DNA from 2 places in the Bacillus sp. es.036 genome. Region 2 is predicted to be linked to the other one. Evidence: riboswitches for the same ligand, from Rfam matches in the RefSeq annotation. Region 2 holds a riboswitch; the other holds the start of a gene.
The links. Region 2 has a riboswitch for S-adenosylmethionine ahead of ATG70_RS09690 (Na+/H+ antiporter NhaC family protein). Riboswitches for the same ligand answer to the same signal wherever they lie in the genome.
Positions count from the first base shown of each region.

Region 1: another riboswitch for S-adenosylmethionine. It lies ahead of ATG70_RS13830 (methionine ABC transporter ATP-binding protein); the one in region 2 lies ahead of ATG70_RS09690 (Na+/H+ antiporter NhaC family protein).

Region 1 is NZ_PDIZ01000001.1:2,715,601-2,727,315, forward strand. Features, by position in the region: gene ATG70_RS13820 (MetQ/NlpA family ABC transporter substrate-binding protein) at 22-861, opposite strand; gene ATG70_RS13825 (methionine ABC transporter permease) at 879-1,547, opposite strand; gene ATG70_RS13830 (methionine ABC transporter ATP-binding protein) at 1,540-2,562, opposite strand; SAM riboswitch class I at 2,720-2,829, opposite strand; gene ilvA (threonine ammonia-lyase) at 2,965-3,975, opposite strand; gene leuD (3-isopropylmalate dehydratase small subunit) at 3,972-4,562, opposite strand; gene leuC (3-isopropylmalate dehydratase large subunit) at 4,579-5,991, opposite strand; gene leuB (3-isopropylmalate dehydrogenase) at 6,019-7,125, opposite strand; gene ATG70_RS13855 (2-isopropylmalate synthase) at 7,142-8,683, opposite strand; gene ilvC (ketol-acid reductoisomerase) at 8,670-9,695, opposite strand; gene ilvN (acetolactate synthase small subunit) at 9,730-10,251, opposite strand; gene ilvB (acetolactate synthase large subunit) at 10,248-11,715, opposite strand, start outside.
Region 2 is NZ_PDIZ01000001.1:1,882,696-1,894,410, reverse strand. Features, by position in the region: gene ATG70_RS09705 (Y-family DNA polymerase) at 1-236, shown strand, start outside; gene ATG70_RS09700 (YolD-like family protein) at 251-580, shown strand; gene ATG70_RS09695 (alpha/beta fold hydrolase) at 732-1,571, shown strand; SAM riboswitch class I at 1,746-1,849, shown strand; gene ATG70_RS09690 (Na+/H+ antiporter NhaC family protein) at 1,915-3,222, shown strand; gene ATG70_RS09685 (hypothetical protein) at 3,295-3,972, opposite strand; gene ATG70_RS09680 (SLC13 family permease) at 4,259-5,887, shown strand; gene ATG70_RS09675 (MFS transporter) at 5,917-7,152, shown strand; gene ATG70_RS09670 (GNAT family N-acetyltransferase) at 7,149-7,580, shown strand; gene ATG70_RS09665 (hypothetical protein) at 7,622-8,083, opposite strand; gene ATG70_RS09660 (topology modulation protein) at 8,171-8,707, opposite strand; gene ATG70_RS09655 (helix-turn-helix transcriptional regulator) at 9,025-9,837, shown strand; gene ATG70_RS09650 (MFS transporter) at 9,772-11,010, opposite strand; gene ATG70_RS09645 (HAD family hydrolase) at 11,499-11,715, shown strand, end outside.

The DNA.
Region 1 (11,715 bases), 830 kb from region 2:
AATGACGGAGAACCTTTTTTCTTATTCGTCTACTGGTACGACAGCACCATCATATTCTTCTTCAATAAAGCTCTGAATTTCATCAGAATGTAGAACCTCAACTAATGCTTGAATCGCTTCGTTATCTTCATCACCTTTATTGACAGTAATCACGTTCACGTAAGGTGAGTCGGAATCTTCAAGAGCAATCGCATCTTCTTGAGGGTTTAGACCCGCATCGATCGCATAGTTTGTGTTGATCATAACCGCATCGCCTTCACCTTGCTGGTAGATCTGCGGAAGAAGTGAAGCTTCTACGTCTGTTTTAAAATCAATGTTTTTAGGATTTTCTGCAATATCTTCTACTGTTGCATCAGAAGCCTTCACGCCTTCTTTTAGTGTGATAAGTCCTTGAGCTTCAAGTAAAGAAAGCATACGTCCATGGTCAGAAACAGAGTTACTCATAATGATCTGAGCACCATCCGGAAGCTCATCTAAGCTCTTATAATCTTGTGAATAAACACCGATTGGTTCAATGTGAATGCCTCCAGCGTTAACAAAATCATAATTATCGTTTTCTTCCATTTGCAACTCCATATAAGGAATGGTTTGGAAGTAGTTTGCATCTAATTCACCGTTCGCTAGCGTCTTATTCGGTAGAATGTAATCCTGGAACGTTTTAACTTCTAGCTCTACACCTTTTTCTTCAAGCATCGGTTTTGCTTCTTCAAGAATTTCAGCATGTGGAATGTTTGAAGCACCTACTACGATTTTCTTTGAATCTTCAGCTTCTCCAGATCCTTCACTGTTCCCACCATTGTTGCCACACGCTGCAAGCACTGCAAGAGTAAGTACTGCAAATAGGGATAAAAATTTCTTCATGTTATTCTCTCCTTTTATTATCGTTTATCTATCACTCTTGTTGCTAAATCTCCAGCAATTTGAAGAATCGCAACTATAACCAATATTAAAACTGTCGCAACGAGCGTCACGTCAGGATTATTTCTTTGGAAACCTTCAAGGTAAGCGAGGTTCCCAAGTCCCCCTGCACCAACCACACCAGCCATTGCGGTGTAGCTTACAAGTGCAATCGCCGTTACGGTAATACCCGAAATGAGGGCTGGCATTGCTTCAGGAAGGAGAACTTTAAATATAATCTCCCCGTTTGATGCCCCCATTGACTGAGATGCTTCAATCACTCCTTTATCCACTTCCCGAAGAGCAATTTCAACCATTCGCGCATAAAATGGTGCCGCACCTGCAATAAGGGCTGGAAGAGCTGCATTCGCTCCAAGCATCGTTCCAATAATGTAAACAGAAAGCGGAATGAGTAGAATGATTAAAATGATAAACGGGATCGAGCGGAATAAGTTTACGATTCCAGCAATAATGCTATTAACAAACTTGTTCTCCCATATGTTTCCCCTTCCGGTTAGAAACAATAGTAGTCCAAGAAGAATACCGAGAATAAACGTTGCTAGCACGGAAATTGCCGTCATGTAAGCTGTTTGAATAGTAGCTTCCCACATCGATTCCCAGTTCACATTAGGAAATAGTGATTCAACCATTCGTAATCACCTCCGCTTCTACTCCTTGCTCACGAACATACTTCAGTGCACTTTCAACGACAGTCGGTTCACCTTTAAGAAAGACAGATAACTTACCATAAGGGCCATCTTGCGTATGAGAGATTTTTCCTTGAATAATGTTTACTTCAATATCAAACTGACGAATTAACTCTGTTACAAGTGGTGATCCCGTTTTACCTTTGAGGAACGTAAACTGGACGAGTTCACCCTCCTGGCTTGCTGCTAGATGTGCAATCGATTCCTTCATTTCTTCAGGCTCACTTAACTGATTCACGAAATCTTTTGTTATTTCTTCTTGCGGATGATGAAAGACTTCAAGTACTGAACCGTTCTCAACTACTCTACCGTTCTCCATCACTGCCACTCGGTGACAAATTTTGCGAATAACGTGCATTTCATGGGTAATCAAGACAATAGTTAAACCAAGTTTCTGGTTAATTTCTGTCAGAAGTTCGAGAATGCTATCCGTTGTTTTAGGATCTAGAGCAGATGTTGCTTCATCACAAAGCAATACCTTAGGGTTATTCGCAAGCGCTCGCGCAATACCAACACGCTGCTTTTGTCCCCCACTTAGCTGTGATGGATAAGCCGCTTCTCGTCCTTCAAGTCCAACAAGCTTAATTAATTCATCGACACGCTTCATTCGTTTCTCTTTGGAAACACCTGATATTTCGAGTGGAAACGCGATGTTATCACGTACCGTTCTTGACCAAAGAATATTAAAGTGCTGGAAGATCATTCCGATTTCCTGTCTTGCCGCACGTAGATCTTTTCCTTTAAGAGAGGATAAATTATTTCCTGCCACCGTGACCGTACCGTCCGTCGGTCTCTCAAGCAGGTTGAGCATCCGAATTAGCGTACTTTTTCCGGCACCGCTGTATCCGATAACACCGAATATTTCCCCTTTTTTCACTGAAAGGTTAACATCCTTAACGGCCTCTACCTTTCCAGACTTCGAAAAGAAGGTTTTATTAATGCCTTTAAGCTCAATCACATGTCTCACATCCTTTATGCATTTGCATGTTGTACCAGCTTCCTGAAAAAGGACTTTAGTCCCATGCTTTTATTCTTTACCTCGAAACACTTAAAAAATGATTCTAAAAATGCCCTTCTACTTTGAGTAGAAAGGCATGTCATCAATCAATGTCTTCCTCTCATTTCTCAAAGCAATCGCTTTGCAGGAATTGGCACCTTTTCAAACGAGTCGTTTGACGGTTGCCGGGCTTCATAGGGCCAGTCCCTCCACCTCTCTGAATAAGAGATTATAAAATTAAAATTACTTTACTGTGGTTAAGTGCTAAATTGAATTCTAGCATGGTACTTTATGAGTGTCAATTACTGAGCAAAAAGTCACAATAATCAAACATATTCACTATCATTAGCCAAGAGAAAACCATCAGCTGATTCGCCTGATGGTTTTTGCTCGCTCAGAAAGTTGTTTGTAGAGAGCTAATTTCTCAAGATCAGCATTTCCCCCACTCACAACAGCCCCAATTTTGCTACCTTCCAACCGGCTTGATTTACACAAGACAGCAGCGACAGATGCCGCACCAGCGCCTTCAACAAGTGTCTTATGTCTTTCAAGCATAAAGACGATTGCAGCAGCAATTTCTTCTTCAGAAACAGTCATCATATCGTCAACGAGTTCTTCGATAATTGGATACGTTCGTTTTCCTGCTTCCTTCACAGAGATGCCATCGGCAATCGATTTTACTGATTGAAGAACGAGAGGACCAGTACCTTTAAATCGATTCCATGTCGCAGATGCTTCCGAAGCCTGGATTCCAATGATTTTGACGTGAGGAAAGAACGACTTGATTGCCAGCGCAATTCCTGCTAATAATCCTCCTCCTCCAACGGGAACAAGAATCGTATCTAAGTCAGGACATTGTTGCATCATTTCAAGTGCAACGGTTCCTTGTCCTGCCATCACAACAGGGTCGTCAAACGCATGAACAAATGTTGCCCCTTTTTCAACACGCTCTCGATCAGCTCCACTAAACGCTTCGTTATAGGATTCGCCTTCAAGGACAACCTCTGCGCCATAAGATCGGGTCGCTTCAATTTTACTTGTTGGCGTATGAATCGGCATATAGATCTTTGCCTTGATTCCTCGCTCCATCGCAGATAGCGCTACTCCCTGAGCATGGTTACCTGCTGAAGCGGCAACGATTCCTCTAGCGGCTTCGATTTCCGTTAGAGAGGCAACCTTATTGTAAGCACCGCGTAGTTTAAACGACCCCGTTCGCTGGAGGTTCTCCATCTTTAAGAAGACATCTTTATTTGTAAATCCATTGAGCGTTGTAGATTGCTGAAGCGGGGTACGATGAACCGCCTCCAGCAAATTCTCCATTGCTTCTACGACATGAACGTTATATTTCTCCTGGTAATTCCCAACGTCATTCACTCTCCTACAAGTTGTTTTTCTTCATACAATTTAATCTTTTCTTCAAGGGACAACGTACGAGATACTTCATCCCAACCATTTAGCAGCATTTCTTTCCAATAAGGATCAATTTTGAAAGAAGCATGAATGCTTTCTCCATCACGAACTTCTTGTTTTCGCAAGTCGACTTGAAGTTCGTATCCGTCTTTTGCCTTTTGAAAAAGCTCAGCGATAACTTCTTGATCAAGCGCAATCGGAAGAATACCATTTTTTACACAGTTGTTATAAAAAATATCAGCAAAACTTGTCGCTATGATGACGCGAAAGCCATAATCAAGCAATGCCCACGGAGCGTGTTCTCTTGAAGATCCACACCCAAAGTTTTTTCCAGCTACGAGAATAGAGGCATGCTGGTATTGCGCTTCATTTAAGCTAAAATCTTCACGAGGCTTTCCATCATCATCAAAGCGCCAGTTATAGAAAAGAAATTGGCCGAAGCCTTTTCGCTCAATTCTTTTCAAAAATTGCTTTGGAATAATTTGATCGGTATCGACGTTCACTTGATCAAGGGGATAAACAATCCCTTTGTATTCATTAATCGGTTCCAGGGCGTCTCACTCCTTTTTACATCACAAGTGGTTTTATTTTTCTAGCATCAGTAAATCGTCCTTCAATAGCAGCAGCTGCAGCCATCGCTGGGCTTACAAGGTGTGTTCGGGAACCGTTGCCCTGGCGACCTTCAAAATTTCGATTAGAGGTAGACGCGCAGCGCTCTCCCGGAGGAACAATATCATCATTCATCGCAAGACACATACTACACCCTGCTTCTCGCCACTCAAATCCAGCTTCTTTGAAGATCGTATCTAACCCTTCTGCTTCAGCCGCATCCTTCACTGATTTAGAACCAGGTACTACGAGCGCCTTTACACTTTCATGAACTTTACGACCACGAACAATTTCAGCCGCAGCTCGCAAATCACTTAATCGTGAATTCGTACAGGATCCGATAAAAACATATTGAATCGCAATGTTTTGAATCTGGGTACCAGGTTTAAGATCCATATAAGCAAGGGCCTGTTTGATTGCTTTTTGATCACCTGGATCTTCGTAATCTTCAGGGAAAGGTACTCGAGCATAGACAGAAGAGCCCATCGAAGGATTCGTTCCCCACGTCACTTGTGGTTCAATTTCTTCAGCGCCAATTTCAAGCACTTCATCATACGTTGCACCTGGATCAGTTGCAAGCTCTTTCCACTCAGCCACTGCTTCATTGAACGCTTCGTTTGCTGGAACATGTCTTTTTCCTTTTAAATAAGAAAAAGTCGTTTCATCAGGACTAATGAGTCCCGCTTTTGCACCAGCTTCAATGGACATGTTACAAACGGTCATCCGCTCTTCCATTGACATGTTTCGAATCGCTTCACCCGTATACTCAACAACTGCTCCCGTCCCTGCATTCACACCAAACTTGGCAATAACGGCAAGAATTAAGTCTTTAGCCGTTACTCCAGAACCAAGACGGCCGTTTACACGTATTTCAATGGTTTTTGGACGCGATTGCCAGAGCGTTTGTGTTGAAAGAACATGCTCTACTTCGCTCGTTCCGATCCCAAAGGCTAGAGCACCAAACGCGCCATGTGTTGAAGTATGGCTATCTCCACAAACAATGGTTTTTCCTGGCTGTGTTAAGCCAAGCTCAGGACCGATGACGTGCACAATTCCCTGATCAGGGTGATTAATATCTGCAATTTCCACACCAAACTCGTTGCAATTCTCTTCTAGCTTCTCCATTTGCACTTTGGATACCGGATCATTAATAATATGACGTGCAATCGTAGGCACGTTATGGTCCATCGTCGCAAAGGTTAAATCCGGTCTTCTGACACGTCTATTGTTCATCCGCAGACCTTCAAAGGCCTGCGGAGAAGTGACTTCATGCACAAGATGTAAATCTATATACAGGAGATCCGGGCTACCCTCTTCTTCATGCACAACATGTTTATCCCAAATTTTCTCAATAATTGTTTTTGGCTCCACACTGATCCCCCTTTTACCTATTTGTCATTAAGCGTATGCTTCCATGATGCCTGCCGTAGCACCCGCTTCTTCTAATTGATAAATCACTTTCTTCACCATTGCGTCTGTTCCGAGTGCATTCGTTCGACTACTTGCTAAATCACTCGTATAATAGCCCGCATCTAGAACTTCCTTCACGGCCTTTTCGATGGCATCTGCTTCTTCCTTCATATCAAATGAATACTTCAGCATCATCGCTCCTGATAACATCATCGCAAGTGGATTCGCAATGTTCTTCCCAGCGATATCCGGTGCAGAACCGTGAACTGGCTCATACATGCCAAATCCATCACTGCGAAGACTTGCTGACGGTAGCATGCCAAGTGATCCTGTAATCATGGATGCTTCATCGCTTAAAATATCGCCAAATAGATTTTCTGTTACAATCACATCAAAATGAGCTGGGTTTTGAACCATCTTCATTGCTGCCGCATCGACCAGCATATGTTCCACTTCAACATCCGGATAAGCTAGTGCTTTTTCTTCTACAACTTCTCTCCACATTCGGCTTGACTCTAGAACGTTTGCTTTATCGACGCTTGTTAGCTTCTTCTTTCGCTTCCGTGCTGCCTCGAACCCTTGATCAACAATTCGCTCAATTTCATTCCTTGTATAATGAAGCGTATCAACCACTTCTTTCCCGTTGTTACGACGCTCGCTTGGTGTACCAAAATACAATCCACCTGTTAATTCACGAACAATCAACATGTCCACGCCCCTGATTCGATCGGGTTTAAGAGGAGAAGCATCGAGTAAACTTTCAAATGCTGTTACAGGACGAAGGTTTGCAAACAAGCCTAGCTCTTTACGAATTCCAAGAAGACCTCGTTCAGGACGAAGATGACCGGAAAGGTTTTCCCACTTAGGCCCACCGACTGCACCAAGAAGAACAGCATCACTCTTTTTACAGATGCTTAAAGTTTCTTCGGGTAAAGGCATACCTTCTTGATCAATGGCCGCCCCTCCGATTCTTGCAAAGTGAAATTCAAACGTATGGCCAAATCGATCTGCCACGGCATTTAGAACTTTCATCGTTCCTTCCATTACTTCTTTGCCAATGCCATCACCTGGTAATACCGCAACTTTTCTCTTCATCCTTCTAACCTCCCCGTTAGACGTGCGCTTGTTTTTTTACTTGATAGCTTTCTCGAGCAAGAACACGATTCACTGCGTTTAAGTAAGCAATTGCTGAGGACTCTAGAACATCTTGAGCAGTGCCTCGACCATTCGATTCAATTCCGTTGTACATAACACGAACATGAACTTCAGCAAGAGCATCTCTGCCACCGCCAACCGAATTAATCCGATAATCTTGAAGTTGAAGCGTGCCTGGGATCATTTCTTCAAGCGTGTTGTAAATGGCTTCCACACTACCAGAACCCGTTCCAGCTTGCTGAATCATCGTTCCATCAGGCTTCTCGATGGAAATCGTAGCCGTGGGGATATTTGCTGTCCCATATTGAACTTGAATGCTATGAATCTCATATTTATCAACAAATTCATCTGTTTGAATATCCGTTAATAGTGCGAACAGATCATCTTCTGTTACTTGCTTTTTCTTATCAGCCAAGTCTTTAAAATCAGCAAATGCTTCATTAATCTTTGCTTCATCTAATTCAAAACCAAGTTCTTTCACCTTATCTCTGAAGGCATGTCGACCAGAATGTTTTCCAAGAACGAGGCTGTTGGACTGTACTCCGATCAGCTGTGGACTAATAATTTCATAGGTCGTTTTCTCTTTTAATACACCATCCTGGTGAATACCAGATTCATGAGCAAATGCATTGGCGCCAACAACCGCTTTATTGCCTGGCACTGCCATGCCAGTAAGTTTGCTGACAAGGTTGCTTGTGCGCTTAATTTCATCTAGTTTCAATCCAGTTTCTGCCTGGTAAAAGTCATTCCGGATTCGAAGTGCAACAGCTATTTCCTCAATGGCGGCATTACCTGCCCGCTCTCCAATACCATTAATCGTTCCTTCTATTTGAGTTGCTCCACATTCAATTGCAGCTAAGGAATTTGCTACCGCCATGCCAAGGTCGTTATGGCAATGAGCAGATAAATCAACACCTTCAATGTTCGGAACATTGTTTCGCAAATACGTGAAAAGCTCCCCATATTCCTGTGGACTTCTATATCCGACCGTGTCTGGGATATTAATGACAGATGCACCAGCATCGATAACTTCTTTAATAATTCTGGCTAGAAAAGTTCGATCAGATCGACAAGCATCTTCAGCCGACCACTGCACTTTCGGAAAGAATTTCTTCGCGTATTTTACTGCACCAACAGCCGTTTCTACGACTTCTTCTGGCGTTTTCTTCAGCTTATGAGTCATATGAATAGGGGAAGTGGCTAGAAAAACATGAAGTCTTGGATCGGCACCACCCTTAAGGGCTTCCCAGGCTGCATCAATGTCTTTCATGTTTGCTCTCGCAAGACCTGTTACAGAAACATTTCTTACAGTTTCAGCAATGTTTTTCACACCTTGAAAGTCACCTTTGGAAGCAGCAGGAAAGCCTGCTTCCATGATGTCTACCCCAAGACGCTCAAGTTGCTTTGCGATTTCCAGTTTTTCTAATGCATTCAGATTGACTCCGGCTGACTGTTCTCCGTCACGAAGCGTTGTATCGAATACATTAATCTTTTGCACTGGTAACCACTTCCTTCTTTGATTTTGGTTTCACAAATGGCATCATCGCACGAAGCTCTTTTCCTACTTGTTCGATTGGATGATTCTTCTCTTTCTCGTTGATCGCGTGGAATTCTGGACGATTTAGTTTATTTTCTAGGATCCAGCCCTTCGCGAATTTACCCGTTTGGATATCTTCAAGGATATCTTTCATGCGTGCTTTTGTATCAGCATCAACGACACGCGGACCTGATACAAAATCACCCCACTGAGCTGTGTCAGAGATGGAATAACGCATTCCAGCAATACCATCTTCATACATCAAATCAACAATAAGCTTTAGTTCGTGCAAACATTCAAAGTACGCGACTTCTGGTTGATAGCCTGCTTCAGTCAATGTTTCGAACCCGGCTTTTACAAGTGATGACAATCCGCCGCAAAGAACGGCCTGTTCACCGAAGAGATCTGTTTCGGTTTCTTCTTTAAAGGATGTTTCAAGAACACCTGCACGAGCACCGCCAATTCCTTTTGCGTAAGCAAGGGCTAGTTCTTTTGCGTCACCAGATACGTCCTGATATACACCGAATAGAGCTGGAACGCCTGCACCATCTTCAAATGTTCTTCTTACAAGGTGTCCTGGCCCTTTAGGAGCAACAAGGAAAACATCTACATCGGATGGAGGAACAACCTGGTTGAAATGAACGTTAAAGCCATGAGCAAAAACAAGTGCATTACCAGCACGAAGACCCGGCTCGATTTCTTTTTTGTACACTTCCGGCTGATACTCATCTGGAAGAAGAATCATGATTACATCGGCTTCATCACTTGCGTCTTTTACTGTTTTCACTGCAAAGCCATCTTCTTCTGCTTGATTCCAGGAGCGTCCTTTTCTTAAGCCAACCGTTACATCAAATCCGCTTTCACGAAGATTTAAAGCATGAGCGTGACCTTGAGATCCATACCCAATTACCGCGATTTTTTTCCCTTTTAGCGTTCCCTCGTTGATATCACCGTTATAATATACTTTTGCCATTTTCATTCATCCCTTCATAATTAGGTTTATTTTTTTAATTTAAGATGGAATACTGCTTCAAATCTGTTACAGATTTTTGACTTCCGCGAGGGAAAGCCGTGATGCCTGTTCGAACCATTTCCTTTATGCCATATGGCCTGAGAAGATCTAAGATTGCTTCAATCTTATCGGAATTACCTGTTACCTGAACCGTGATGCTTTCACGACTTACATCAATAATTGAAGCCCGAAACGGTTCAATTATGCCGGAAATTTCACTTCGTATTTGAGCATTACTAATGACCTTAATTAAGGCTAACTCCCGGACCACAATCGCCTGGTCCGTTATATCAGTTACTTTCAACACATCGACTTGCTTATTGAGCTGTTTGATGAGCTGCTCAATTTTGGCATTGTCATCGACATTAACGACAAAGGTCATTTTTGAAACTCCTTCTTTTTCGGTATGACCAACCGTGATGCTTTCAATGTTAAATTGCCGTTTTGTCATGAGGCCTGTGATGCGATTTAGCACCCCACTTTGGTTAATGACCGTTGCGGTTACGATTCGTTTCATGGTTTCACCCCAATCATCTGATGCAGCCCTTTACCAGGGGCAATCATTGGATAGACATTTTCCTTTCCACTTACGCGACAATCAATTAAGACCGGCTCGCGGTGAGAAAAAGCTTCTTCAAAAACAGCTTTCGCTTCTTCTTCATTCGTAACTTTAAATGATTTAATTCCATACGCCTCACCTAGCTTTACAAAATCAGGCTGTACAGGGATTAGTGACTGGGAATAGCGTTCCTCGTAGAAAGCTTCCTGCCACTGTCTCACCATTCCAAGCGTCTGGTTATTCATAATGACGACTTTTACAGGAAGATTAAGTTCTTGAAGTGTGGAAAGCTCCTGCAACGTCATTTGGAATCCTCCATCACCTGTTAGTGAAACAACCGTTTGTTCTGGAAAAGCAAGCTGGGCTCCTATAGCGGAAGGGAAGCCAAATCCCATTGTGCCAAGTCCTCCAGATGTTACCCACCGATTTGCATCCGCAAATGCATAATATTGGGCTGCCCACATCTGATGCTGACCGACATCGGTCGTAATAATGGCATCTCCCTTCGTATATTCGTGTACGAGTTCTACGACACGCTGTGGGAGAAATTCAGTCGTTGATACTTTCTTCCACAGCGGAAAATCTTCACTATTTTGTGTTAGCTTCTTACGCCATTCTTCTGTATCAGGAAGAGGGGATTCAATCTCTAGAAGCTTCTTCAATGCCTCTCTAGCATCAGATACGATTGGAATTTGCGTTGGAACGTTTTTCCCGATTTCGGCAGGATCAACATCGATATGAGCCACCGTTGCATGAATAGCAAAATGATCAAGGTTACCAGTTAATCGATCGTCAAACCGTGCCCCAATACTAATTAACAAGTCACATTCATATAGAGCCATGTTCGCTGTGTACGTTCCGTGCATACCTCCCATCCCCAGGAATAGTGGATGATTGCCAGGATAACTTCCTAGGCCAAGCAATGTATTAATCACCGGAATGCGATGTTTCTCAGAAAAAGCAACGAGTTCTTTTCCCGCATTCGCATGAAGGACACCTGCTCCGGCTAAGATCACCGGCTTCTTTGCTGCACCAACCGCATCTGCTAGTTTCTTAATTTGCAAAATGTTAGGCGAAAAGGTTGGCTGATAGCCTGGTAAATGGATAGTCGAATCATAGTCGGGTGAAATGGTTTTGTTCGCCACATCCTTAGGGATATCAACGAGAACGGGACCGGGACGCCCCGTTGTTGCAATATGGAACGCTTCTTTAATAATTCTTGGTAGGTCCTGAACATCACGCACCTGGTAATTATGTTTGGTGATTGGTGCCGTGATCCCCATAATATCCGCTTCTTGAAAAGCATCTGTTCCGATTACCGTACTGGCCACCTGACCTGTGAAGATCACAAGTGGCAGGGAATCCATCATTGCATCCGTAATTCCTGTTACGAGATTGGTCGCACCCGGTCCTGAAGTGGCA
Region 2 (11,715 bases):
TTTATGAAAAAAAAACAGTTCGGAAAATTTCGATCACTCTTTCGAATATTAGTAATGACGAGGAAGTACAGCTGGATTTATTTAATACTGAGCGACCGAAACAGCGAGACCTTGGCTATGTGATGGATTCCATTAGAGAGAAATACGGATCGGATGCTCTGCTACGCGCTGTTTCATACACAAAAGCTGGTACAGCCTTACACAGAAGTAAACTTGTAGGTGGGCATAAAGCATAAAGGGGGGATGATACGTGATTCGTGATCGTGGAAATATAAAGTGGACATCGATGATGTTACCTGAGCATGTGAAAGAGCTACGTGATTGGAAAGAAGAAGAGAAAAGAAATCAAAAGCCTGTGCTTGATGAGCAAAAAATAGAGGAAATGAATGAAGTGATATGCCAGGCTATGGAATTCCATTGGCCGCTGCGCTTTCACTATTTTAAAAACGGTGAAACGAACGTCCTCAATGGCTACGTTCATTATATCGAGCCATTGACGAAGGAGCTACGCATCATTGACCACAAGAATCAAAAGAGAAACGTTAAATTGTTGAACCTTGTTCACGTTGAATTAGAATGAAAAAAATGGATGTACACTCCGGGTGGTAAAAAAGTTTTTCATTTCTTGATTGGGGTAAAATACGTATAACGCAAACTTTGCCAAGACATTTTTGACTGGAAAACCACTATCATCAGAATAAGCAAAATCAAAATCCGGAGTGAGATGACAGATGTTATTAGCTCAAAATTTAAAAGAAAATACGGAGAAAATTAAAGGGATTGACATTCATTATGAGTATTACAGAAATGAAGAAGCAGTTGATCGCCCAGTTATAACCCTGCTTCACGGCTTTTTGTCTTCAAGCTTCAGCTTTAGAAGACTAATTCCATTATTAACAAAGGCCTACACCGTTGTTGCAATCGATCTCCCGCCGTTTGGGAAAAGCGAGAAGTCTCATCACTTTGTTCACTCTTACCAAAATTATGCAGAGGTCGTTGTTGAGCTATTGGAAAGACTTTCGATTGAAAACACGGTCATGATCGGGCATTCCATGGGCGGACAGGTAGCTATGAGAGCATCAGCGTTAAAAGAAGATTTTGTGAGTAAAAATATTTTGCTATGTAGCTCAGGATATCTCGAGAAAGCCAAACAGAGTCTCGTCTATACATCCTACTTACCTTTCTTTTCTGTCTACTTAAAACGCTGGCTTTATCGAAAAGGAGTTAGGGGGAATTTGCTCAATTGTGTTTATGACCCAGCGCTTATCGATGAAGAGATGATGGATGGTTATATTCAACCCTTCTTTAACGAAGGGATTTTTAGATCGTTGGTTCGTATGATCCGTGATCGGGAAGGTGACCTGTCCGAAGCGGAGTTAAAACAAATTCATACACCGAGCCTCCTAATATGGGGAGAAAATGACAGAGTTGTGCCATTGAAAATTGGGAAACGTTTAAGCAGCGACTTACCAAATGCTGAGCTGATTGTCTATAAGAAAACTGGTCATCTTCTTCCTGAGGAGCGACCAGCATCGATTATGAAAGACATAGAACAGTTTTTAACTCGTTAAATAAAGGCTGGTGTCAATGGTAGAGAATTCTCTGAATAAACTCCTTTAAGCAAGGAGTTTATTTTCATGCAGGTAGAAAGAGTTGACTCAGCAGAATCATGCATGATAAAGTAAATCTCGTTCGATTGTGAATTCAAATAAAATTTGAGCTTATGCTCATTAATAATTGCATATTTCTTATTAAGAGAAGTGGAGGGATCTGGCCCGAAGAAGCTTCAGCAACCTCTGATATTCAGAAAGGTGCTGCTTCCAGCAAGAGAAATCTTGAGAGATAAGAGCAAAAGCCCTCTTCTCTTGAAGTGGGTTTTTTTATGCTATAGAAAAGTAGAAGGAGATAGAGAGAATGGAAAAAGAAATTAAAGGAAATGGTCTGGCGTTACTTCCTCTTGGCATTTTTATTGTGCTCTTTATTGGCACAGCGATTGTGACAAAGGATTTTTATAGCATGCCGGTTATTCTTGCTTCATTAATTGCTGCGGGTGTAGCTCTTTCGATGAATCGAAAAGAAAACTTTATGAAGAAGGTGGAAGTGTTCTGCCGAGGAGCAGGAAATACCAATATTATATTAATGATTCTTGTCTTCTTATTGGCAGGAGCTTTTGCTGGAACCGCTGAAAAAATTGGCGCGGTTGATTCGATTGTGAATCTTGGAATATCCATTCTTCCGGCGAATTTGTTAATCGTTGGTTTATTTTTGATTGCATGTTTTATTTCCATTTCAATGGGAACGTCAATGGGAACCATCGTAGCCCTTGCACCGATTGGAATTGGAATCGCAGAACAAACGGGAGTTGCGCCAGCACTTGCCTTGTCTGCAGTTATTGGTGGGGCGATGTTCGGTGATAATCTTTCCATGATTTCAGATACAACCATTGCAGCAGTTCGAACACAAAATACGCAAATGAAAGACAAATTTAAAGTAAACTTCTTTATTGTATTGCCTGCTGCTATTGTCACTGCCGTTATATATGGCGTGTTAACGATGGGAGAACAGGCAACAGTTGGTGGAGAACGTGCTTTTGATTTGATCACGATTCTTCCATATTTAGGTGTTCTAATCGCAGCGATCGCTGGGGTTAATGTTCTTGTTGTCCTTGTGAGCGGAACGCTATTTGCTGGAATAGTGGGTCTATTTAACGGTTCATTTGGAATGAGTGGACTTATTTCCACCGTTACAGAAGGGATTAAAGGAATGGAAGACCTTGCGATGATTGCCCTCGTAATCGGTGGTATGATCGAAGTGATCAAGCATAATGGCGGTATTCAATACGTGCTAGATAAGATTTTAAGTAGAGTAAACTCACGTCGAGGAGCGGAATTTGGTATAGCTGGTCTAGCTAGTGTGCTTGATTTATCGACAGCGAATAATACGATTTCAATCATCATGGGTGGACCGCTGGCGAAGAATATTTCTGAAAAGTATGGCGTTGATCCACGGAAATCAGCTAGTATTCTAGACATTTTCTCAGGCAGTATTCAAGGGATGCTCCCATATGGTGCTCAGGTTCTAGCGGTTGCAGGACTTGCATCGATCTCGCCACTTGCCCTCTTACCATATTCGATTTATCCTATTCTTATTGCGGTTGCTGGAGTGATTGCGATTTTCATTAACTATCCCTCTTTTCAAAAGAAAGAGGAAGCAAACGGTTAGAAGTAACTTTTAAATGAGAATAAACGAGATAAAGAAAAACAGGTAGCTCACGATGAGCTACCTGTTTTTTTATTATCCTTCAATTTGTTTTTGAAGATGAATAATTCGCTGAGGAAGAATATATAAGTATTCAATTAATGAATCAAGTAGATCAATAATAAGATTTGCGGTTTCTTCGCTAGTCGCTTTTTCAAGGCAAAGGAGATCGTTCAGATTACTTCCTTTTCCAAGAAGCTGACCTAACTTTACAATCGGTTCTTCTAAATCAATTTGTTTTGCCAGCGTTTCGAGCTGTTTGGATAGCGGCTGTCCTAATTCATTCTCGGCTAGAAAACTGCCGGTAATGCTTTCGAGGACGCGATTAGCCATTACAGCTGTTGCCGTCCAGTCTTTCATATTATGTACATTTACGGCAGAGCGGTAAACACGTTCAAGGTCATCAGGCAGTCGAGCAGAACTCGTTAGTCTCCCGAGTGGTTCACGTGTAAAGGACGTTTGATGAACAAAAAGTTCGACTTCCTCACCTCGATCACCGTGAGAAGTTTTAATTAGAATGAAGAGCACCGCTTCTTTACAAATGGAACAGCGAGAAAGCGTTGAGAACACGGCCTGGTTAATTTGATAATCAAATTTCAATTGAAATGAGGCATCATTTCCACATTCAGGACATTCTGTATTCGCTGATTTTGGAAGCTTCGTTTGTCCATATTTTACAACCGAATTAATGGTCGTCTGCTGTATCTTTCTCATCATATACCCCCTGGATCGATTTTGAGCAACTTGTTGTCAATCGAATTGAAACGCTAATTCCTGTAATATATTGTTTGAATTATTAAAAATCACACCATCAACTTATAATGTTCGCCCTTATTGGAAATATAAGGGGGTTTGAAAGCGTTAATGTGATTGATAAACCAATAATCGAGCAAAAGTCCTTTTCTTAAAAGAGTAATATATACCCAAAATTGTGAAAATATTGACAGGTGTACCTGACGAATCCTACACTAGAGTGAAATGAACGATAGGAGGTATCACTATGGAACAAGCCCGTCTATTTTGGAGTTATTTTTGGAAAGAACATCATCGTGCAAAGAATCTCTTAACATTCGCTTCTTCACACACGCCTGAAATCCCTTCCCAAAGTTCACAAAAAAATCCTACGCTTACATCAGGGCCTGGGCCAGCCTACGACAAGAGAAAGATAACTGGGTTAGTTTTAGGGCCGGCTTTATTTCTTTGTCTTATGCTCTTTTTTCATCCGAACGGTCTTTCGGAAGCTGGTTTGGCCGTATTAGCAAGTACCGCATGGATTGCAACGTGGTGGATAACAGAAGCTATCCCGATCCCTGCAACATCTCTCTTGCCACTCATCCTATTTCCGCTAACGGGTGCACTCGAAGGTGATTTAACAGCATCTGCCTATGGCGACAATACGATATTTCTTTTTATGGGTGGTTTTTTGATTGCGCTTTCAATGCAGAAATGGAATTTACATAAACGCATTGCTCTTTTTATTATATCAGCAATCGGAACGAGTACGGAGAAAATTGTACTTGGCTTTATGGCGGCGACAGGTTTTTTATCGATGTGGATTTCAAATACCGCAACCGCTATGATGATGGTACCTATTGGACTTGCGGTGATTTATCAGGTGTCAGAACAGCTTGATCTGGATACGGAAGAGGGAGCTCCGAGATTTAATTTCGGAAAAGCAATTATGTTAGGTATTGCTTATAGCGCTTCGATTGGGGGTCTTGCGACATTAATTGGAACGCCACCTAATACCATTTTTGCAGCAGTTGTGAATGAACTTTATGGCATTGAAATTTCATTTGCTCGCTGGATGATGTTTGGTGTACCGTTAACCGTTTTACTTTTAATTGGATGTTGGTATTACCTAGTGAAAATGGCTTTTCCAATGAACATTAAAGAATTACCAGGTGGAAAAGAAGTTATCAATAAGGAAAAGACTGATCTAGGAAAAATGTCGGTAGAAGAAAAAGTTATTTTATTGATTTTTTCATTAACAGCACTTGCGTGGATTAGTCGTTCATTTGTTCTAAGTGAGCTTAATCCAAACATCAATGATACGATTATTGCGATGACAGCAGCGGTTTTATTGTTTCTTATTCCTGCACCTTCGAACAAAGGATCGTTTTTGTTGGACTGGAATACCGCGAAAGGGTTGCCGTGGGGGATTCTCTTACTCTTTGGGGCCGGACTCGCAATTGCTTCTGGATTTCAAGAATCAGGACTTGCGAAGTGGATTGGTGAGCAGCTAACCATTCTTGAAGGTATCCACTTATTTGTTATTTTACTTCTTGTCACGACGCTCGTTATTTTCTTAACAGAAATTACATCGAACACGGCGACAGCAACAATGATGTTTCCAATAATGGCATCTTTGTCAGCAGCGATTGGTGTACATCCGTATGCTTTAATGATTGGGGCAGGCATTGCATCAAGTTGCGCATTCATGCTTCCAGTTGCTACGCCACCAAACGCAGTCGTGTTTGGGTCGGGGTATTTAAAGATTCCTGACATGGCACGAGCAGGGTTCTGGCTTAACGCAACATCTGTTGTAATCATCACGGTAGCGATTTATTTTTATATGCCAATCGTGTGGGGCATCGATCTAACGCAAATTCCTACTAAATTTAAATAAACAGATAAAAGAATAAAGGTGATGATACAGTGGTCGATCAAGTAAATAGGGAGCAGCGTTATACATCAAAGGATGCAGGGTTTTGGCGAGCAGCAGCTAGTCTTGGTTGCGGGGCATTGCTGATTTTTTCTTCCTTATATGCTTTTCAACCGCTGCTTCCTATATTTGTAAAAGAATTTCAAATAACGCCTACAACATCAAGTCTACTGATGTCTTTGCCGGTGATCACAATGATTCCCGGTCTTCTTATTCTTGGGTTTGTATCAGATCGCTATGGCCGAACATTGGTGATGAAAGTATCGCTGCTTTTTGTTCTAGGATTACTACTTCTAATGCCGTTGATGAATTCGTTTCTACTTCTTTTAATCCTTCGATGTGTCCAGGGATTTTTTCTTGCAGGTATACCAGCATCAGCAATGGGCTATTTAGCGGATGAAGTTGAGCCTTACAACATCGGCCTAGCCACAAGTATTTACATTGCTAGTAATGCAATGGGAGGCCTTAGCGGCCGCGTTACAACAGGTTATTTGACGGATGTATATAGCTGGAAAATAAGTTTGCTCTCTCTTGCGACTTTTGGACTTGTCGTAACGGTGTGTTTTTACTTGCTTTTGCCTGCTTCTCGTTTTTTTAACGGGGGGAGTAGAAGTATGATTCATGATATGAAAGGAATGTTCGTCCATCTTAAAGACAGGCGATTGTTGTCTCTCTTTACACTTGGTTTTCTCATTCAAGTGATCTTTACAGGTGTTTGGACCTATTTGCCCTTCTACTTGGAAGCAGAACCTTTTACACTTTCGTTGAAATGGATATCGTTTACTTATTTTGCGTATATCCTTGGGGTGGTTTCTCCTCCCATTGCTGGAAGAATTTCTTCAAGTATCGGTCTTCGACGAACGATGATCATCGGGCTATTCACACTACTAGTAGGAGTCGTCCTAACCATTCATCAATCAATAACGTTTGTCATGATTGGGCTTTGCATCATTTGTGCTGGTTTTTTTATCGCGCATTCAATGGCATCTGCTTCCGTAGCTAAGACAGCCGAACATCACAAAAGTGGAGCCTCAAGCTTTTATTTAATTAGCTATTATGCAGGTGTCGCTGCAGGCAGTTCAGGTGTTGGTGTATTGTGGGACCGTTTTGGGTGGGGTGGAGTAGTAAGTTTGCTTGTGCTCGTCGTACCGCTCCTTGCAATGTTTTCACAAAAACAAGTTTCAAAACGATATCGAAATAATGATTTACGAGAGGAGAAGGCAAGATGAACGTGAGGCAGGCGAGGAGGGGTGATGAGCTAGGAATCACTCTTTTACTTTCAGATATGGGCTATGAAACATCTGTACATGAAGTGCAAGATCGACTGGTACCGATTATGAATGACGATCTGTATGTCACCCTTGTAGTCGAAGAAAAAAAGGAACTAGTAGGGATGCTTGGCATGCATTATGAACGTTCGTATGTCGCTAATATTCTTATCGCAAGAATTATTACGATGGTAACAGCAGAAAAATATCGCCAGCAAGGAATCGGAAGGAAGTTAATTCGTGAAGCTGAGAAGTTGGCCAATGAGAAAGGGGCTTCCACAGTTGTGTTAAACAGTGGGAACCGCGAAGAACGAAGAGCTGCACATCAATTCTATGAAGCGTGTGGTTATTTGGGAAAATCAACAGGGTTTTATAAGTCGCTTGGCTAAATAAAAAAAGCCTTCCGCGTAAAAGCGGAAGGCTAATAACATTATCTTCTAGTAAATCCTTCTTCATCAAGGTATTGAACCGCTTCATTTCGAGAAGGGAATGTGCCATCAAGAATATCGCCAGCGTAGACATTCCATAGCTCGAGTTCAGGCTCGTACATTAATTCAAGCGTTTGATCTTCATCGTTTACCCATGTTTGGATTTCGATGTCTGACCCAGGAAGGACAGAAAGAGACTGGATGGACTCACCTATGATTTTTCGAAGCTCATTGCTTGAGAAATCACGAATGTTAACCATACCTCTTTCATCTAATGGATATCCTTCAATAAGGTCGCCAAATACATAGCCGTTCCCATTCGGATGAAGATGATAAACAACATTTTTCTTATCGATAACCGCTTCTTCATAGTGAAAGTTCACACGTCCAAGCGAAACGTCTTTTCGGGTCAGTTCAGGAAAGGATGATTCAATAATCTCTAGTTTTTCTTCAAAAGTTAGCATAATGCCTCCATGTGCTTCAGTAGTATTTCTAGTTTAAACAGTAAAATTAGGTTTCAAACGTACTGCACTTTATCTTATCATGGGTTCTCACAAATTTGTATGATTTGTCTGAAGTTCATGAAGAAAATTCGCTATTTCTGATTTGTTTTGTAAAAGAATAATCTTTTTTTCGGGAGAAGTTTGTTGAATCTCTTCAAATCTCTTTTTCATCTTTTCCTTACGAGGATAGTAGGTTGTCCAAATAAATGTTAAAAAAGACCATTCCATTTTTTCGTTACACCCTTTGCCCATATCAGATCGTGTCTTCCCGATATGAGTGATCCAGCGTTTTAAAACCCGATAAAGACAAAGGAGTCGCGGGGCATGTATGTAAATAATCGTATCAGCTTGCGCCACTCGGATATCATGGGAGTTGCTATAATTTCCTTCGATAATCCATCTAGAAGTTAAAGCAATCTTCTCCTGGGAAGTGCGAAACTCATCAAGACTCGCTTCAATCCAACCCGGTTTCCAAAACAGAGCGTCGAGGTGGTAAACCTCATAGTCTAGAATTTCACCGAGTTTCTTTGCAAATGTCGATTTACCTGCTCCTGCTGAAGCGCCCATTACCATAATCCGGTTCACATTCGTGCCTCCCTTAAGGTAGTGCGTTCCTTCAAAAGTTTACCAAAAAATGAATGGATAAGTAAGAATTGCTTTGTGAAATAAGGAGATAACGTACTTTTGTTTTAACCGTTAGTTCTAAAATCAGCTTTCAATAAGCTGATTCCGGATTTTGAAAAAAGCAGATTCCGTAAAATGTTAAAATTAGAATTAAGTATTGATAAGTGAATCAGATGTAGAAGGAATTTCTAAAGTATGTTCCCAAGGTCTCATAATTAAGTGAAGGGTTTATTGTCATAAACGAATGAAAACTCATTATTGTACTAGGAGCTTAACTAATGATACTAGATAACGAGAACGGGCTATTACTTATCCGTAATGACCAATTAGGTGAGCGGATTTGGAGAAGTGATGAATGTTATAAATTAATCTTTTCTCCATTCGGGAGAGGATCTTATCAAACAAATCATGGTGACATCTCCATTGATAAAGGAGAATTTCTAATATTTAACCCATATGAAGATCATAAACAACTTAGGGCTACAAATGAGAAATTTCTCGTGGAGATAAAGCAATCTTTGTTACAAGAGACAGCTGATCAATTAGGCATTACAGCAACATCCCCTGAATTTACTTTGCTTTCTTATAAACATCCTCAAATAAGACAATGGATGATTTTTGTTAGAGATTTCTTATCGCTAAATGAAGGGGCTGGATCAATTACCAATCAGTTTTTTCTAGATAACAGCTTGACCCAGCTTTCCATTATGATGCTTCAATATGGTGCAGGGTCTCATCAAATTGACTTTCCAAGTATCAGTAGTAAAGCGATAATTAATGATGTTACAAATGCCCTTAAAGAAAGCTATAGCGAGGACTGGACACTGGACGAGATGGCCCAGGTTGCAAGATTAAATAAATATCAATTTGCTCACCTTTTTAAAGAAGAGCTAGGTCTCTCTCCTTATTCTTGGTTGCAACTATACCGTCTATTAAGAAGTCAATACGCCTTATTACATTCCAATGACTCAATTCTTTCGATCGCTCTTAATCATGGGTTTAAAAGTGTCTCTTCTTATAACCAGTTATTTAAGAAAATGTATTGGAAGACGCCAACAGAATTTCGCCGGATTCACGGTTTTAATAAGTAAAACTCCAATACTTAGAATGACAATGAGTAACCCACTACCAATCATTAAGTGTTGAATTGAAATGAACATGACTAAGAATCCGTACACTCCTAAGGAAATGGTGTTAGAAAAATATAATAAGACAGCATTGGAACTAAAGGCGCGCCCCATTTTCTCTTCTGGCACAAGTGTCTGAAGAAGACAGACGCGAGCTAGTCCAGCAATAGGCAGCCCTATACCTACGATAGCGCAACCAATAAAGAAATGCTTAATATCATATAAGAGTCCGTAGTATGTAATTCCTGTACCCCAAATCAACGCTCCAATTAAGTAGAGGCGAAGAGTCATTCTTTTAATCAAATAGGGCAAAACGATATTTGTGAAAATAACAACGCCACCAAATACTCCTTGTAAAATGCTATATAATTCTTCACTTTGTTCACTCATTTCTGATAATGCAAGCAAAAGTCCTACTTCCCACACCCAGGTGTTGAAAAAAACCGTAACAAAAGTAAAAAGAAATAGTTGTCTGACAGTAGAGTGCGCCTTCGCCCAAGAGGTAAACTCGAGAATTGAGCGATACACACCTCTAATCGTTTTATTAACAAGTGGTTTAGGGTTCTTCAAGTGTATTTTAAAGATGAAAAAGGCGCTAACAGCATAGGTTATTGCGTCTAAGGTGAAAAAGTGTATAGCACCAAAGGTGTTTAATAACCATAGAGTGATAAATGGACTTAAGACCGTTACTCCTCGAGTTAATGTATCATATAAACTGTTCGCATTCGTTCGTTCTTCTTCCGTCGTTATAGAAGGTAGTACAGATCGATGGGTCGGGTTAAAGAAACATCCTATACTCTGGATCAGAAAGCTTACGATTAATAGATATGTGTAAGTAAGTGCATCCAAATAATGCAAAAATACGATAGAAAGAATGAATGGGATGCGAGCTAGGTCCAGATAGACTAATAATTTTTTCTTAGGTAACCAATCAGCCATAACACCACCTATTAATCCAAAAAGAAGGTATGGTAAGGTCTCAGCCATAGCCATTCCTGTAGTGTGAAGATTGGAACCAGTTGAATCGTACGCTAAAAATAAAAAAGCCATTCCGGAAAGAACATCGCCAAGTCGAGAGATTCCTCCAGCAAGTAAGTAATACCGTATATTTTTGTTTCGCCATAATCTTTTGTACATTTTTATCACCTCATCCCTTATTTTAAGAAGAAATAAAGTGAGCTTCTGTCTGATTATTGCTATAAATAGAGACAATATTTATATGAAGAAGCATATTTTAAATAAGGGTTTTCATTAATAAGAGATGGATTGCAATAAACTATACCACTCTTCTAGTTCTTTACTTTTAGGACATCTAACTTCCTTAATATATCTCTCAAAAATTCTAATGCTCCACTTCCATTAGCTGCGTTCACCATTAGATTGAAGCTTATCTGCTATCAGATAGGCTCTTTTAAATTGAAATAACGAATCAAACCTAAGGTGCCAATTTATGAAAGTTGGTATCAAAAACTTGAATAGGTTACTAGAAGAGGAGTAACATGTTATTTGTTGATAAACACCAATTGCAATTGGCTTCTAGTTGTAACAATACTGGTTACTATTAAAGTGAGATATAAGATGTGAAAAAATTAAAAGTAGAATTTATTACAGTAAGGGGAGTCACGATGGTAACAAAGCCAAAGGCTATTTTCTTAGATATGGACGGTACGATCTTAAATCACAACAACAAGGTAAGTGGACTTACGAAACAAATTATTGATGAGTTACGAAATAATGGACTCTATGTTTTTATCGCGACAGGCAGAGCTGCAGATGAAATAAGCGATCTTGTACCAGATGGATTCCAGGTCGATGGGATCATCTCTTCAAATGGAATGGCCG